One region of the Wukongibacter baidiensis genome, then DNA from elsewhere that is predicted to be linked to it. Evidence: a T-box and tRNA genes for the amino acid it is inferred to sense, from the RefSeq annotation. Region 1 holds a T-box; the other holds one or more tRNA genes.
The links. A T-box is a leader RNA that pairs with one kind of tRNA and senses whether it is charged. The one in region 1 lies ahead of R9X47_RS29290 (glycine--tRNA ligase), so its partner is inferred to be a tRNA-Gly.
Positions count from the first base shown of each region.

Region 1 (8,070 bases):
AAGAGTAAACAAATTTCTTCATTATTTTCTCCCCCTATTTTTGCTTAATATATATTTAGATTAATAATTTCTAATTTTTATATAAGACCATTCTCTCTCATTATCTCCATGATAATGCTAGCACTCTCTTCAACAGCCTTACTGGAGACATCAATAACTGGACAACCAAGCTTCTTCATAATCTTTTCTGCATACTCCAATTCCTCTAAAATCCTCTCTAGATTTGCATAGGATGCATTGTTACTCAATCCTAATGCCTTTAATCTTTCTTGCCTAATTTCATTTAGTTTGATTGGATTCGCTGTTAATCCCATGATCTTTTTTGGTGGTATTTCAAAAAGCTCTTGTGGTAGCGGTGCTTCAGGCACTAAAGGTACATTAGCAACCTTTATATTTTTATGGGCTAAATACATACTTAAAGGCGTTTTTGAAGTCCTTGAAACCCCAATAAGTACTATATCAGCCTTCTTTATTCCCCTAGAATCTTTACCATCGTCATATTTTACTGCAAATTCAATCGCAGCCACTCTTTTAAAATATCTTTCATCTAGACGTCTCATGGTACCAGGAACATGTACTGGTTCATTTCCAACGACATTATGAAATGAACTTAGAAGTGGAGACATTATATCCACATATTGTATGTTATTCTTTTCACACTCAATAATTATCGTTTGCTTTAACTCTTCAATAACAGTTGTGAAAATAACTATTGATTTTAGGTTAGATGCTCTTTCAATTATATTTTCGATCTGCTCTTTTTCAGAGATATATGGAAATCTCTTTAGCACATAGTCAACATCTTTAAATTGTGCTGCCGCTGCCTTTGCAACTTGCTCACCAGTTTCTCCTATTGAATCTGATAAAATATAAACAAATAATCTTTCATCCATATTTCATTTCCTCCCATTTACAGATATAGTCCAATTCTATGAATCTGCTATTTCTATTAATAGCTTAGTAATATTAGTTTTTGATATTCTGCCTAAAACCTTAAGGTACTCTTTTCCTTCAATTAGATCCTTTTCAACAATTGGTAAGCTATCCACTTCATGTTCAATTATTTTCTGGGCCGCTTCAAGCACAGTCTCATTAGGAAAAACCGTAATAATATTAGGCATTCTTGTCATTATGACTCCAACAGGAATCTTATTTATATCCATTCCACCTATACAGCTTTTTAAAAAATCCTTCCTGGATACCACCCCAGTAAGAAAACCATCTGATACAACAAATATTGTTCCTACATCCTCTAAAAACATTGACACTATTGCATCATATACAGATGTTTTTTCATCTACCACAATAGGCACTGATTTTATATCATTGGCCTTAATCTCATTCACCTTATAAGATATTTCTTCCTTTTCTCCTTTACCAGTATAAAAATATCCAACCTTAGGTCTGGCTTCAAGAACTCCAGACATAGTCAATATTGCAAGGTCAGGTCTTAATGTAGCCCTGGTAAGGTTCAATTCATCGGCAATATGTTCGCTTGTAATTGGCTCGTTATCCTTTACTATTTCAATTATTCTTCTCTGTCGACTATTAAATTCTATAATAATCACCTCGTTTAAGCTAAATGTGTTATACTATTACTGCAATATTATATACTATTTATTTAAATTTGTCTCTAATTTTAGAAATTTTTATAAAAATTTTTAATTTTTCAACAAACAGCATAACACATTTGTGAAAATAGGGGGTTTTAACTACTAAAAAATGTTTGAACTCATAGCTAAATATAAATGGATAGCATAATCGCTATCCATATTATATGTCATTCTTTTGTTATTAGAATTCTATTTTATTATTAATATAATCTTCTAGTTCATCAATTTTTATTCTAACCTGCTCCATTGTATCTCTATCTCTTACAGTTACAGTGTTATCTTCTAATGTATCAAAATCTACTGTTATACATAATGGTGTTCCAGCTTCATCATGTCTTCTATATCTCTTACCGATACTACCTGATTCGTCATAATCCACCATAAACTTCTTTGCAAGCTTGCTGTATAGTTCTTCAGCTGGCTCCCTAAGTTTCTTAGTAAGAGGGAATATCGCTGCCTTAAATGGCGCTAATGCTGGGTGCAGTTTAAGAACTACCCTTTCTGAACCGTCTTCTAATTGCTCTTCTTCATATGCATCAACTAAGAATGCTAATGTTACTCTGTCTGCTCCAAGAGATGGCTCTATACAATAAGGAACGTATTTTTCATTTGTAACAGGATCTTGATAGCTCAAATCAACACCAGACTGCTCTATATGCTGCTTAAGATCAAAGTCAGTTCTATCAGCAATACCCCATAATTCTCCCCATCCAAATGGGAATCTGTATTCCACATCGGTAGTTGCATTACTATAGTGTGATAGCTCATCTTGTTCATGATCTCTAAGTCTAATATTTTCTTCCTTCATGTTAAGGCTTAAAAGCCAATTATTACAGAAATCCTTCCAGTAGCTAAACCATTTTAAATCTTCACCTGGCTCGCAGAAAAACTCTAATTCCATTTGCTCAAATTCTCTAGTTCTGAATGTAAAGTTTCCAGGAGTTATTTCGTTTCTGAATGATTTACCTATTTGACCAATTCCAAATGGAATCTTCTTTCTTGATGATCTTTGCACGTTCTTAAAGTTTACAAAGATACCCTGTGCAGTTTCTGGTCTTAAGAATATTTCTGCCTGAGAGTCCTCTACAACACCTTGGAATGTTTTAAACATAAGGTTGAACTGTCTTATGTTCGTAAAGTCTGCTTCACCACATTCAGGACATTTAATATCCTTATCGCTTATATATTTTTCCATTCTTTCATTTGACCATCCATCAACAACTTGTTCAGCTTCATTATTCTCTGCTAAATTATCTTCTATTAATTTATCAGCTCTAAATCTAGCTCTACACTTTTTACAATCCATAAGAGGATCATTAAAACCTCCAACGTGACCAGATGCAACCCATGTCTCAGGATTCATTAGTATTGCAGCATCTAATCCTACGTTATAAGGACTTTCTTGTATGAATTTTTTCCACCATGCCTTTTTTACATTATTCTTTAATTCAACACCTAATGGACCATAGTCCCAAGTATTAGCTAATCCACCATAAATCTCTGAACCTGAGAAAATAAATCCTCTTGATTTCGACAACGATACTACCTTATCCATTGTTGAACGTTCTTTTTTCGCCATAATGATACCTCCTAATATTCTATAGTTTTAAACTTTTAATTATAAGTTTAATTGCTTGAAAGGTCTATCAACAAAAACGACATCGTCGTTTTGTTTTCAAAAATAAAAAAACCCTTCATCCCTGAAAAGGGACGAAAGGTATACTTCCGCGGTTCCACCCTGATTGACGTATAAAACGTCCTCTTAAGCTAGTATTGCTCAGGAGCTCCCTTCACCAAGCTATTATATCGGATTTCCAGCATCACCGACTCTCTTTGATAACATTCTTAGTTACTCTTCTCCGTCAAAGCATTTCAATATTTTTTTATTGATTTTACCATACTGTATTCCATTTGTAAACAGTTTGACAACAAAATTTCTAGATTTAATCAAAATTTTTCATACTTATACCTACTTATTCTTCTATATCTTGCTCATTACTTTCTTGATAAATAACATTTTCCTTATTGTTCATCTTTGCAAGTCTATCTCTTGCAGTTTCTACTTTCTCTTTAACATTTTGAAAAGCATCCTCTGTTATATCCTGTATGTCAATAACTTCACCGTCGTCTTTAACTATTTCTAATCTGCATCCTGTAGCAAGTGCAGCTACAATACCAGCTATAGTTGCAGGTGGGAAAAATAGTGCTCCAAAGGCTCCTGCCGTAATTGGTATATTCATTACCGTTTCTCCATCTTTTCTTAAGTATATTCTTGTCACATTACCCATTCTAACAAGTTCCTTTAGTTTTTCAACAACATCATTTCCCATATCAGAAAAGTTGTTTCTAACATGATCATCATTTTTTTCCTTTGCTTCTAGATAAATTATTGCCTCTAAAACATCACCATCTGCTTCTTCTAAAGCTTCCTTAGCTTCCTGGTAGGATACACCAGTTCTTTCTCTAACCTCATCTACTTGCTCTAAAGTAAATTCCATTACCCATCACCTCTTTATTTTTATTAAAGTCAAACGAAAGGGTTCAATGCCCCTTGAGTTTTCATTTTATTTCCTTCAAACTATTTAGAAACTCTAAGCTCTTAAAGTTTTTTCTTTCAAGGTGAAATTTAATATAACTATCTATAACATAGTTCAACCTATTGGTTATCTTAGGATTTAGTTTTATTTTTGAAATTGTTACAATATCAGTTTGAAGTATGTATTTCATAACCTTAAGCATAGTCTCATTTAGTAAGAAAGTGTTAGCTCCGTATTTTCCTATACAATTATCACATATTAGACCACCTTGAGGAATGTTGAATCGTATTTTATCAAAGCTCCCACTTCCACAGCCTACACACTTATTTAACTCGGGCCTAAACCCGGAGTAATCCAATAGCTTTAGCTGAAATCCAAGTTTGATCAATTCAAGGTCTTGATCATTTTCTGTAATAACACTCAGTGTCTTTAAAAATGTATCAAATAGTCTGTTATTGGTTACTCCTTCAACTATGACAGAATCACATAACTCTGAGAAGTATGAGGCATATGCCAGCTTTGACAAATCTTCTCTTATTTTGTAAAAAGACTCATGGATATCTGCCGATGAGATATTGTCTAAATTCTTACCCCTTGAAATAACAAACTCACCAAAAACAAAAATATGTGAAGCTGGAGACAACTTCGACTTAGGTCTTCTTCCACCCTTTGAGACTGCTCTTATTTTTCCAAGCTTTCTAGAAAATAAGGTTAATATAACATCTGACTCTGAAATCTTATTTTTTCTTAAGACCACAGCATCGGTCTTATAAATCATTGCATCACCTCAGCGAAATATTCTGCGTTCCCCCAATTTCAGCTTCTTCACTTTGTTCACTGAAGCCGGAGCCTTCAGCTTCCATTTTCCTTAACTCTAAATAAAAACTTAAATCCCCTGTTGTCAAAAATAAGTTCCATAAGTTTTCTTTATACACCTTTTATACCCCCTTCTAAGTATTGTACTCTTATTTTTTGCAATGGGGAGGTGTATATACTAGAAATTTTTGTTAGAGGAAAAAAAATTGTCTACATAACTAGTTTATTCAATAATATAGAAGTAAGTGTAAAATATATTGATAAACCTGTTATATCAATTGTAGTAGTTATAAAAGGAGCCGATGCCACAGCTGGATCTACACCAATCCTTTTGAATATAAGTGGAACCAAGGTTCCTATGGTGGCAGCCGTTAGCATATTTGCCCACATTGAAATTCCAACTACAAAGCTTAAAACCAGCTCTCCTCTTTGTAGAAACAAAGTTACAATAGCTGCTATTATACTACAGCAAAGACCAACCAGGAACCCAACACATATTTCTTGAATTAAGGTCTTAAATACCTCTTTTCCATGAATATTACCTACTGCAATCCCTCTTACGGTTAGAGTTGATGACTGAGTCCCAACATTTCCTCCCATTCCAGCAAGCAGAGGCATAAATAAAGCTAATGTTGCGTTTTTGTCTATTACTGTTTGAAATCCTCCTATTATCTGGGCAGATAACAATCCACCAAATAAAGTGACTATGAGCCAGGGTAATCTAGATTTTACTGAGGCGAATATTCTTGCAAAAATATTATCTTCTTCAATATCTTCTGTTTCAGAAGTACCGGCAAATTTGTAGATATCCTCAGTAGCTTCTTCTTCAATAACATCTATAATATCATCTACTGTTATTATACCCATTATTCTATTACCATCATCAACAACTGGTATCGCTAAAAGGTCATATTTTGAAACCTTTCGTGCTACATCCTCTTGATCCGTTCTTAGGTTAACACTAATGACCTTCTCATGCATTATTTCTCCAATAATGCTATTTGGCTTGCTAACGATTAACTCCCTTAATGACAAAACTCCTACTAGTCTCTCTTTTTGATCTACAACATAGACATAGTATATTGTCTCTGCATCACTGGATTTTTCTCTAAGATCTTCAATTGCTTGATAGATTGTTATATCTTTTCTAACTGTAATATACTCCTTGGTCATGATACCACCAGCGGTATCTTCTTCATAAATAAGGAGTTCTCTTACATCCTTAGCGTCTTCTAAATCTAGTAACGAAATTATTTCTTTACGCTTTTCTTCACTAAGCTCTGCTAGTTGATCAACTATATCATCCTGAGCCATTTGGTCAAGAATAAGTATTTTTTGCTCTCTCTTGAAAATTTCCAAAAGCTCAACGAAGGTATCTGAGTCAACTTCCTCAAGTACCTTACTAGCCTGTTCCCAGGAAAGAATGCTGAAAAACTTCTCTTGTCTGTCATCATCAAGCTCGAGTAGGATTTCAGCTACATCTGCAGGGTGGAGTTCTTCAATATATTCACTTAACTTTAAGTCTTCACCATTTTCTAAAAAATCTTCTACTATATTTAATCTATCTATAAATTTTTCACTGCTAGGCTTTGTCATACTCACACCCCCTTTAGTTAAGGACGCGGTAACTACATGTATCCAAGATTCCTTAACATACTTTCCTTATCTCTCCAATCTTTTTTAACCTTTACCCATATTTCCATAAATACCTTTGATCCAAGGAGTCTTTCAATCTCTTCCCTTGAACTCTTTCCGACACCTTTTATTTTCTTTCCGTTTTTCCCAATAATTATTGCTTTATGGGAATTTCTCTCGCAGTATATAGTAACATCTACATCAATTATATCCTTATCTTCCCTTTGTCTCATAAAGTTAACAACTACGGCTACTCCATGCGGCACTTCCTCATGAAGATAATGGAGAAGCTTCTCCCTTACTATTTCCGAAACTACAAATCTTTCGGGCTGATCGGTTATCATATCTGAAGGGAAATATTGAGGTCCATCTGGCAATCTATCAATAAGTTTATCAATAAGCTTATCAACGTTTTTACCATTTATAGCTGATAGACCCATTATTTCATCAAATATACCATACTCACTGTAGGCTTCATAAAGCTTCTTATATTCATCGGGTCCCAAAATATCAATTTTGTTTATACCAAGTATAACCGGTGTTTTTACATCCTTTAACATCTCAAGTATATACCTATCTCCAGGACCTATTTGTGTAGATTCATCTACCATGAAAACTATAACATCTACTTCATTCAATGTATCCTTTGCAGCCTTTACCATATTCTCACCTAATTTATTTTTAGGCTTATGGATACCTGGAGTATCTAGAAACACTATTTGAGACTCATCACCATTGTATATTGTTTGAATCTTGTTTCTAGTAGTTTGAGGCTTATTCGACATTATTAATATTTTCTGTCCAACTATATTATTTATCAATGTAGATTTTCCTACATTTGGTCTTCCGATTATTGTTACAAATCCTGATTTGAAGGCCAAAATATTCACCACCTATGTATTTTTATTATTTTCAACTTCTTGTTTTTAAATAGCTTATACCTTTACTAAAATTTTACTATATTTTCTATTTTGTATAAACAAATTTCTTTATAATAAACTTTCTTACTTAGTAACTATATTTAAACCGTTTGGAACCACTTGGAACCATGTAATTCCCGGATTTAAGCTTATTTCATTTCCATTAGAATCATAGAATCTTGTAAGCTCTCTTCTAGAAGGCTTTTTCCAACTTACCTCCATAGCTTTCCCATTAGTTATATAAAGACCTTTTCCACTTCCTATTAAGTTCATTTCAAGTCTTCCTACACTGTCAATAACCCTTTGTCCAGCATATTGAACAATTACATTTTTCGCTGTTAGATGAATTTTTGATGTCTCATCTAAATGTGGTTTATTATTTACATATCTATAGTATAAGCCATCTTCTTTGTTGTACTTGAATCCTGAAGAATACTTTTTATCTCTATAAGGAATTTTTATTTCGTTTAATTCCTTTCCTTCAATCTCCATGTCTTTTTCATTAAATTGTAGTGTTTCAAAGTTACCATTTTTATTGTACTTTCTTCT
Region 1 covers NZ_CP138202.1:6,375,222-6,383,291, reverse strand. The annotation lists partial or broken gene R9X47_RS29305 (PEP/pyruvate-binding domain-containing protein) at 1-22, opposite strand, end outside; gene R9X47_RS29300 (pyruvate, water dikinase regulatory protein) at 78-893, opposite strand; gene R9X47_RS29295 (helix-turn-helix transcriptional regulator) at 930-1,559, opposite strand; gene R9X47_RS29290 (glycine--tRNA ligase) at 1,795-3,192, opposite strand; T-box leader at 3,317-3,488, opposite strand; gene R9X47_RS29285 (DUF4342 domain-containing protein) at 3,587-4,111, opposite strand; gene recO (DNA repair protein RecO) at 4,173-4,928, opposite strand; gene R9X47_RS29275 (hypothetical protein) at 4,933-5,085, opposite strand; gene mgtE (magnesium transporter) at 5,177-6,562, opposite strand; gene era (GTPase Era) at 6,595-7,482, opposite strand; gene R9X47_RS29260 (DUF3048 domain-containing protein) at 7,606-8,070, opposite strand, start outside.

Region 2 (9,426 bases), 750 kb from region 1:
TTGCATTTTCCCCTTCACTTTCAATTATTTCGTCTACATAGACCATAATCATTCCCTTAATAGTTCCAGGAATAAGGGACGGCATTTTTTCTTCAGCAATTTTTCTAACTTTTTCCTTTATTTCAGAAATCATTTCAGCTTTATTTTCTTCTTCTATAAGCTTGTCTATTATTTCCTCAATAGAAACAAGTTCCGTTTCAACAGTGTGCCCAATACTTTGGGCTATCTCTTTTTTCCTTTTAGGTATCAAACCCTGTATATGTAAATCTACAAAAGGGATCTTAACCGGGTTTAGAGGCCTAAAAATTAATTTAATTGCAAATACATTTGTCATCCATCCTATAAAAGCTCCTATTATAGATAGAAGCGCCACTTTTGTCCAGAACATTTCTTCACCTCTTATGTTATAACTTCTAGGAACAAAGTAAAGTATAACATATCCCTAAAATGCTTTCAATAGCTTTAATTTGTCAGCATAATAATAGGCTGCCCCAAATCTGAAAACTGAGATTGCTGTAGGAGAATAACCGGAAGACATACTAAAGTAGTTCACCTTCTCCATTTTAGCAACAGCAAGTAAATTCAGATACTGGGTCAGCCTTAACCGCTTCTCATGTTTCTACTCTTCTTTTATTATTTTATTCATATTACATAAACGACAATTGTTACATGTATAAACTTTTCCATCAAAAATATTTTTTATAGTTTCAATAATCTCAGTGTTCTTAACATTGCTTACAAAATGAAATACTATTTTTTTTGGTGCTATAGTTATTAGAGTACTAACAAGCATATCATCATTGTTTAGGTTGCTATCTACTAGATCAGCTATCAATCCCCTTATGTACTCGTCATTAATCAAGTTGTTTCCCTCATCAAAAAAGTGATATGTTCCTGTTTTATCTACTACAATATTAATTAATTCAATTTTTGATTCCTGAATATCCACAAAATATTTCAATAGTTTTATGAATTCCTTATATTCTTTTTCCATTACATATTCTTCAATTACTCTATCAATTATTTCATATAGATCCTCAAGGTAGTTCCTTAGTCTGAAATTAACAAAACCTTCAATATTTATGTTATTATTTTCATCCAGAAAATCTAATAACCTATAAAGAATTTTTGCTTTTCTATTTACCTTGTAGGGCACATCGATACTTCTATCATAAATTTCATTGTCAAAGCATTTATTTAATTCTTCAATTATCAACCTTTTTTCATTTGCCTTTAGAAAATAATAATTAGCATATAAAATTTTTTCTACTATTTTTATCTCTAAGATATCTACTATATAATTAGATATACCTATGGCTACGTGATGATTAAATTCATCAAAGCATTCATCATATTGCTTCTTATTTTCCCTAATAAAATCCTCATCTATATAAAATTTGATAGTATTAAACTTTCCATCTTCTACTACGCTGCTTTTTATCTTGAGGTCTTCGTTTCCATAATTTTTTAGGATCCTATCTACTAATTTATTCGTATTGTCTACATTTTCATATAAAGTAATTGAAAGTAAATCCATTGTTATAAAGCCCTCCTTTCAATTGTAGTATATGGGAGTATAAAAGAGCATATACAAACATTGTTCTGTTAGTTTTTGTTTTTCCTGTCATTTATATATAACTAATATTTACTAAGGTTTTTATATTGTTCTTATTACTAGTCTATTAATTTATACACATTAGAAACTTACAAAAACTCAAATATTTGGATATATATAAATTGAAGTTTCGACTGGAATCTCTATCAAAGTTTTTCAGTTATTGGTATTATCGAACCTATATCTATAAGCTTTTTTTCTCCAACACAATCATAGGTCACCGAATATTTTTCAAGAAATTTTTTTATTTTTTCAAAATCGGGATGTTTTTTAGTATTTCCACAAAAGAGTAGTTTATTACTTGAAATTAATCCAGAAGCTCCACCTATAAATCCATAGTTCAGCCCCGGCAACTCAATATATCCGCTTTCGATAAGCAGTACATCTATATCATACTTCCCTATTTTTTTTGCTATTCCTTTATCGGAAGTTATTATAGCTCTTTCATTTACTACACAAATAGAGCATTTTGAATATCCTTGCTTTACATTTATAGATTCAACTTTCTTCTGTTCAAGTTTTTCTATTATTTTTTTATCGGTGTATTTGAAGTTGTGTATGGCAAATCTCCCTATCCTCCCTACATTATATGCAATATTATCTGGATAGGAACTTTTTAGTGTAGTATCACCCTTAATTATTTTCAAATTCAACATCTTAAATTTTTCCTTAGCCTGAAAATATATATTAGGAGCAACGACGATTTCATCTCCTCCAATATGATGCATTAGCATATCAGGATGTGCCGAAACCGCTTCATACAAGTCCTTGCAATAAGGAGCCTCAATAATATTTATACCTTTAGCTCGTATTTTATTCTGAATACATTTTGCAACTCTCTTGTCTACTACAACAGTTTTTACTTTTCCCTTAGGCAAAAAAGGTGTTTCAATAAAACTATCCATTGCATCAGTTCACCTACTTTTTAGTCACGTGTTTACTATTATAAAGGGGTCCTAACGAAGCTTAATTGATACCTATCAAAATATCCAATGTTTTTCGGAATTTTGGATGTATATAAGTTAATACTTACACTGGAATCTCTATATTATTACACTAACCGTTCATTCAATTCCTTTTATAGTTTCTATCATAACATAAAAAAAAGACATCCCTTTGGATGACTTTGTTGTCAATGGAGGCGGCACCCAGATTTGAACTGGGGAATAAAGGTTTTGCAGACCTCTGCCTTACCACTTGGCTATGCCGCCTTATTTAATTAATTGGAGCGGTAGAAGGGATTTGAACCCTCGACCCTCGCCTTGGCAAGGCGATGCTCTACCACTGAGCCACTACCGCACATGGTGCCCAGAGGCGGAATCGAACCACCGACACGGGGATTTTCAGTCCCCTGCTCTACCGACTGAGCTATCTGGGCATATTTGGCGATCCAGAAGGGACTCGAACCCTCGACCTCTAGCGTGACAGGCTAGCGTTCTAGCCAACTGAACTACTGGACCGTATTTTAAATATACTTTACTTGTCTAGCATCAAATAATTTGGTGGGCGCAACAGGACTTGAACCTGTGACCCCCTGCTTGTAAGGCAGGTGCTCTCCCAGCTGAGCTATGCGCCCTTATTATTGAGCTGACAAATATTATAATACAACATTTTAAACTTATTGTCAAGTGATTCTTTGATTTCCTTATAAGTGTATCAATGTCCAACATAAACTTTAATAACTCAGATTATTCAACGTTACATTGAACAATCTGAGTTATATACCTACTTATGGCCTAAAGCTTCATTTAATAATCCAGTAAGGTCTTCTTCGTTGAATAAATATTTTTTATTGCAAAAGTGGCACTTTATTTCTGCTTTGCCATCTTCCTCTATTAAAGATCTGAGTTCTTTTTCACCTATACTAAGTAAAGCCTTTTCAATCTTGTCCACTGAACAATCGCAAACAAAATCTATCTCAGTTTTTTCAATTATATCAACATCAAAGTCCTTTAGTATAGCTCTTAATATTTCTTCTCCTGTCATCCCTTCATCTACCATAGAAGATGTAGACGGAATATCCTTGATTGCCTCTTCAAGTTTAATTAGGGTTTCTTCATCTACATCGGGTAATGGCTGAATAATAAACCCACCTGAAGCCTTTACGCAGCCGTCTACGTCCAGTAGTACTCCTAGTGATACAACAGATGGTTGCTGTTCTGAATACATATAATATGCAGCCAGATCTTCTCCTATTTCACCAGTTATTAAGTTTGACTGTCCTACATATGGTTCCTTAAGACCTAGATCTTTTGCAATTATCATCTTACCATTTTTCCCTACAGCACCGCCTACATCTAGTTTCCCCTTTTCATTTAAGGTTACATCTATATGAGGGTGGGAAATATAACCCTTTACAGATCCTTTAGAATCAGCAACTGCCACAATAGACTTTATTTTATTAGAACCTCTAATTTGTAAGGTCACCTTGTCCTTTTCACCCTTGAGCATATATCCCATAATAGATGCAGCAGTTATTGTTCTACCTAAAGCTGCAGTAGCAACAGGGGTTGTGTCATGTATTTCTCTAGCCTTTTCAACCATATCCGTTGTTACCGCAGCAAATAATCTTATGCTCTTATTAGCAGCAAGTCCTCGTACTATATAATTTTTCAAAGTAATCCCTCCAACTATAAAGAGTTCCAAATAAACCTTAACTTATATATATCAAAATATCCGATGTTTCCGGGAATTTTTGATGTGTATAAATTAAAGTTTTGACTGGAATCTCTATATCTTTGCTATGTTAAAAGCTGATAAAAATCAGCTCTTTCACTTTATATTTTTCCCTCTAGTAATACAAAATATTTTATTAACCCTGGTTAATCCAGGGTAACATTTTGATTTCTCAAATATCATTAAAATATTTACTCTTATTATACAATCCGCTAATTAAATTTTAATGAATAAAGGTTGCTTTCATATCTATATTTGAGAAATCAAAATGAAGTTTTTGTCTAGATCTGTGATTCTATTTAGGTCAAAAACGCAACAATAAAGCCCTGAACTAGTCAGGGCCGATAAGCTTATTAATTATCTATAAATTAAAGCTTAGTAACTTGAGTTGCTTGAGGTCCTTTGTCACCATCAACAACATCAAATTCAACTTCTTGGTCTTCTTCTAAAGTCTTGAATCCATCTCCAAGAATTGCAGAATAATGAACGAATACGTCATTTCCATCTTCAGCAGTGATAAATCCGTATCCTTTTTCTCCGTTAAACCATTTTACTTTACCTTTCATGAAACAATCAATCCTCCTAAAACTTCCAAAAATTAGATTTAATTAAGCTAGCTCATACTAATTTTAACACAGGCCATTTGCAGTGTCAAACAATTAGCTAAAAAACCTTTATTATTAGAATACTCAAAACTTCTAAATATTATACATAATTTATTGATTATTTTTCTATTTTTTTAAACCAATAGGAACTTTTTACAATTATGTATATATGTAATTTCCATTATATCTGTAGAAAAAATCAATTTCAGCAATCTTTATGAGTTACTTTTTTTACATACAAAACATATTCTTTCATCGGTATATTGGAAATCTTCAAAGGTAAAGGCATTATAGATGTCTATATCTTCAAACCCGACACTTTGCAAAAGTTCTATAACCATTTCTCTCCTGTAGGCTCTCTGGTAGTGACATTCTTGATGCCTTGCAAATAATTCTCCATCTCTAGTGAAGATAGTCAGGTCCAATTCACATATATCTGAGTCATCATCAAAATAGTTTTGCCATAAGTATGACACATCTTCATAATTTTCTCCATAAACATTGTTTCCAAGAATTTTAGAGAGCTTGTAATAAGAACTTATGTCAAAAATAAAGATCCCTTCATCCTGAAGTAAAGAATATACCTTATCAAATATTGATGCTAAATCGTCCTCCTCTAGGATATAGTTAAATCCATCACATAGACAGACTATAGCATCTACCTGCTTTGAATAGTTCAAATCTCTCATATCCTGATTAATATATCTAACATCCTGCCCAATAGCATGTGCTTTGTCCTTAGCAAAGGTTAACATTTCACTTGATATATCGATACCAATCATGTCATACCCTCTTTTTGATAGCCTATTTGTTATATTACCGGTACCACATGCAAGTTCCAAAATAGTTTTAGGTCTTGATCCCTCTCTACCAAAAATTTTTTCTATGTAGTCAACCCAACTATCATAGTCGACATCCCTCATTAGAAAATCATAAACCTTAGCAAATCCACTATAAGCTTCCATCTTTATCCCTTCTTACCTTTCACCTAGATTATTCATCGATTCTTAAATTATACACAAAACCTATCTAAAGCAAAAGAGGTAAATAAAAAAAGAGATAGAAAGCTCTATCCCTTAGACTGTTGATAAATCCGAATTTCTTCGTTGTTGCTTCAACCAAGAACCCTTACGTATGTCTGTATACGCTGCGGTCTCTTGCTTTCATCACGCCTCGAACTTCAGATTCCTCAACAGTCTATCATCTTGTTGACTTTGTCAACAAGATGAGGGATAGAAAACTCTATCCCTCTTGCTGTACTTGTTCTTGTTCCTGCATTTTTTTCATTTTCTTTTTCCTTACTGTTATTAGACCTCCGATTCTACCGGTTTCCTTGGCTGTTAATCCTCCCCAGCCATCACTCATAACCTTATCTAGAAGTCCTAATTCAGATGCAATTTCATACTTCCATTTATCTTCTATTGTTTCAATTTTAAATTTTTTGTTTTTGTCTCGATTTTTTTTTGACAAATTTATCACTCCCCTCACAAGTATTATTGAGTAAGGGGTTGACTTTTATACATAAAATAACAATTATTTCTTAAACTTTTGTAATATTTATCTTTTTTTGTTGATATTTCACTATTTTAATGCTATTCTTTTTTATGGTTGTTATGTTGTTTCCCACTCCCCCTTTAAATATATATTGTACAATATATATTTAAGTTAACACCTTGAAAGGACGATATTTCGGGGTGTTTTTTTTTATTCATATATTCTCCTGTATCATCTCCACATTTGTATGCTTACCAAGAAAACTGTAGATAAGAAAAAAAGATATACATAACACACACAATCCCCACAGGAATGAATCTTATAAATCTATAACCCTCTTCTTTTTGCTGGTCAATTTGATTATCCATATTCTTTTCATAAAAACTGTCAATATCTATATTGGAGTTTTCATATTCATAATAATCATCCTGATTATCAAGTAGGTTACTATCAATGTCTCTCTTCAAGTATCTTATGAGTAAAAATGCAAGAGTTCCTGAAGCAGTTGCTATAACTCCTAAGAGTACTGTAGCGGCAATTAATTGTCCAGTGGTTGGCATTGTATTTTTATCTGGTGCAAAATTACCGTATTGGCCTAATTTCTCATATAAAATAGTCAATCCATACATCAGGGTGACCGCTATACCATTATTAGTGATATGACCTATTATACCTGCGTATATCGAGTCAGTTATATGCACCAAGTACCCAAAAACTAATCCTAAGACTATCGGTGCAGCTAAGTTTTGTAGGTTAAAGTGGAATACACCAAACATCACTGCAGTGGTTACTATACCTACCATTTTATATTTTTCTTCATAAACCCTCAACAATAGACCTCTAAAAAGTACTTCTTCACATATTCCTGCTGAAATTGCAATAATAAAGAAAAGCACTATATATTCACTAAAGTTTTCTGCCACTGGTACTGGCGATGGTATAATATCTAGGCCAAGAAAACTTAGAATAGACAACACTATCACATTAGCAAAGGCGGCTATAGGATAACTTAGCAATGTTACTAATACAACAACCAGACCATGTTTTACTCTTATTTTGTTAAATCTCAAAAACTTTCTTATCCCTATGCCCTTTACTTTAAGGAAAATAATAACAGGTAATAGTACTAGAATATACTCCGTAATTATTAGACCAAGCTTGATATTTGTACTTTGGGCATAGGCACCAATTGTAACTAGTAGCAGCGCTGCAACTAAGTAAAGAATATTCGTTTCTAAAATACTAACCTTTCCTTTTTTCATAAAATCACCTCTATAACTACTCTTCCAAAGAATTATTATGAATCAGTGTACTTACATATATTTGCACTCCTGCAGCCAGGACATCTTCGTTAAAATTGAATTTAGAATTATGAAGAGAATAAACATACCCTTTTTCTTCGTTCCTCACACCTAAAAAGAAAAATAATCCTGGAACTGCCCTTTGATAGTAAGAAAAGTCTTCGGCAGTCATTTGTGGTTTAACTATTTCGATATGCTCTTCACCAATTGCAGCAATAAAATTATCTACCAACTTCTTGTCATTATCTACAAATGGGTACATATCTCTAAAGACAACATCTATTTCGCAATCATGCGCCATTGCTAAGCTTTTAGAGACTATTTTCATTTTTCTCTTCATTTTTTTATATATCGACTCATTAAAGGCTCTCATAGTTCCTTCCATAACAACTTCACCTGCTATAACATTTCTTCTTTCTCCACCTTCAATCCTTCCTATAGTTATAACAGCCGGTTCTACGGGATCTACGTTTCTACTTATTATATGATGTATTGAGTTTATAAGTTCTGATGCTATTACTATGGAATCCTTGCTATTGTGCGGCATCGCACCATGGCCACTCTTCCCTTTTATATGTATATCAAACTCTCCGGTTTGCGCCATTATAGGTCCTGACTTTAATCCTACCTTTCCTTCCATAACATCCGGATATAGATGAAGTCCATATATCGAGTCTACATTGTATCTCTTAAAGACTCCTTCCTTTACGATGATCTCTGCACCACCTGGTCCCTCCTCGGCAGGTTGGAAAATCAAAAGTATATTATCTTTAATCTTTGCTCTATTCTGGGATAAATACATAGCAAAACCTAGTAATATAGCAGTATGACCGTCGTGCCCACAAGCATGCATCATCCCATTGTGCTGTGATGAGTATTCCACATCCGTTCTCTCGCTTATTGGCAATGCATCGATATCGGCTCTAAAGGCAATGGTTTTATTCCCTTCACTCCCCTTAAAATAGACCATCACTCCAGTTCCAGCAGTCTTTTCAATGTTATCTATTTCTAGTTTTTTTAAAAAATTAGTGATATATTCGTTTGTCTTATATTCCTTAAATCCTAGTTCAGGTATTTGATGTAAATCCCTTCTTGCTTTAATTATTGATTGCGATATATCTCGTATATCTTTGTCCAGTTTAATCATAATCTCACCTCTACAAAGTTTGATTTTATTTAGGATCTGTAAAATTTATCACGTATATTTATATAAAACTATATTTATGATTATATAATAAGTATTCTTTGATATACTATATCTTTATATTATTTTTTTCAAGTTAAAACCACGAATTTTCTTAAGAAATTTTAACTTATGAATAAATATAATTTTGGCTTCATGCTTGAAAAAATCTGCCATAAGAATCTTTATATTTATAATAGACTTTTTTGTTGACATCCCCTCTGACAAGTGTTACCATATATATAATTTAGGTACAAGGAAGGAAGAAAGCATTTTTTCTTTTTGCTGTTCTATATAAAAGGTCTCTGTATTTTTTTAAGTATTTTTTAATAAATATAAGATGTAACAATCATTATTCTTTGGGCATATTATATATTTAACCGATGAATTATCATAGAATAATGTATGTACAATCCTACAGTTTTGTTACAACTGGCGTAGACTTTTATTTTAAGTGGAGAATGGGAGGTTTTATTTTGAGAAAAGCAAATATAGCCGTTGTTGGCGCAACAGGAATGGTTGGAAGAACTTTTTTAAAGGTTTTAGAAGAAA
Region 2 covers NZ_CP138202.1:5,626,865-5,636,290, reverse strand. The annotation lists gene R9X47_RS25495 (DUF445 domain-containing protein) at 1-388, opposite strand, end outside; gene ytxC (putative sporulation protein YtxC) at 620-1,537, opposite strand; gene R9X47_RS25485 (DUF6873 family GME fold protein) at 1,762-2,520, opposite strand; tRNA gene R9X47_RS25480 (tRNA-Cys) at 2,752-2,826, opposite strand; tRNA gene R9X47_RS25475 (tRNA-Gly) at 2,840-2,914, opposite strand; tRNA gene R9X47_RS25470 (tRNA-Phe) at 2,918-2,993, opposite strand; tRNA gene R9X47_RS25465 (tRNA-Asp) at 2,999-3,075, opposite strand; tRNA gene R9X47_RS25460 (tRNA-Val) at 3,116-3,191, opposite strand; gene hslO (Hsp33 family molecular chaperone HslO) at 3,341-4,231, opposite strand; gene R9X47_RS25450 (cold shock domain-containing protein) at 4,660-4,857, opposite strand; gene R9X47_RS25445 (class I SAM-dependent DNA methyltransferase) at 5,112-5,861, opposite strand; gene R9X47_RS25440 (small, acid-soluble spore protein, alpha/beta type) at 6,139-6,366, opposite strand; gene R9X47_RS25435 (CPBP family glutamic-type intramembrane protease) at 6,642-7,652, opposite strand; gene R9X47_RS25430 (M20 metallopeptidase family protein) at 7,669-8,838, opposite strand; gene R9X47_RS25425 (aspartate-semialdehyde dehydrogenase) at 9,351-9,426, shown strand, end outside.
Region 2: it has a tRNA-Gly gene. The T-box ahead of R9X47_RS29290 (glycine--tRNA ligase) is inferred to sense a tRNA for this amino acid. The anticodon was not compared.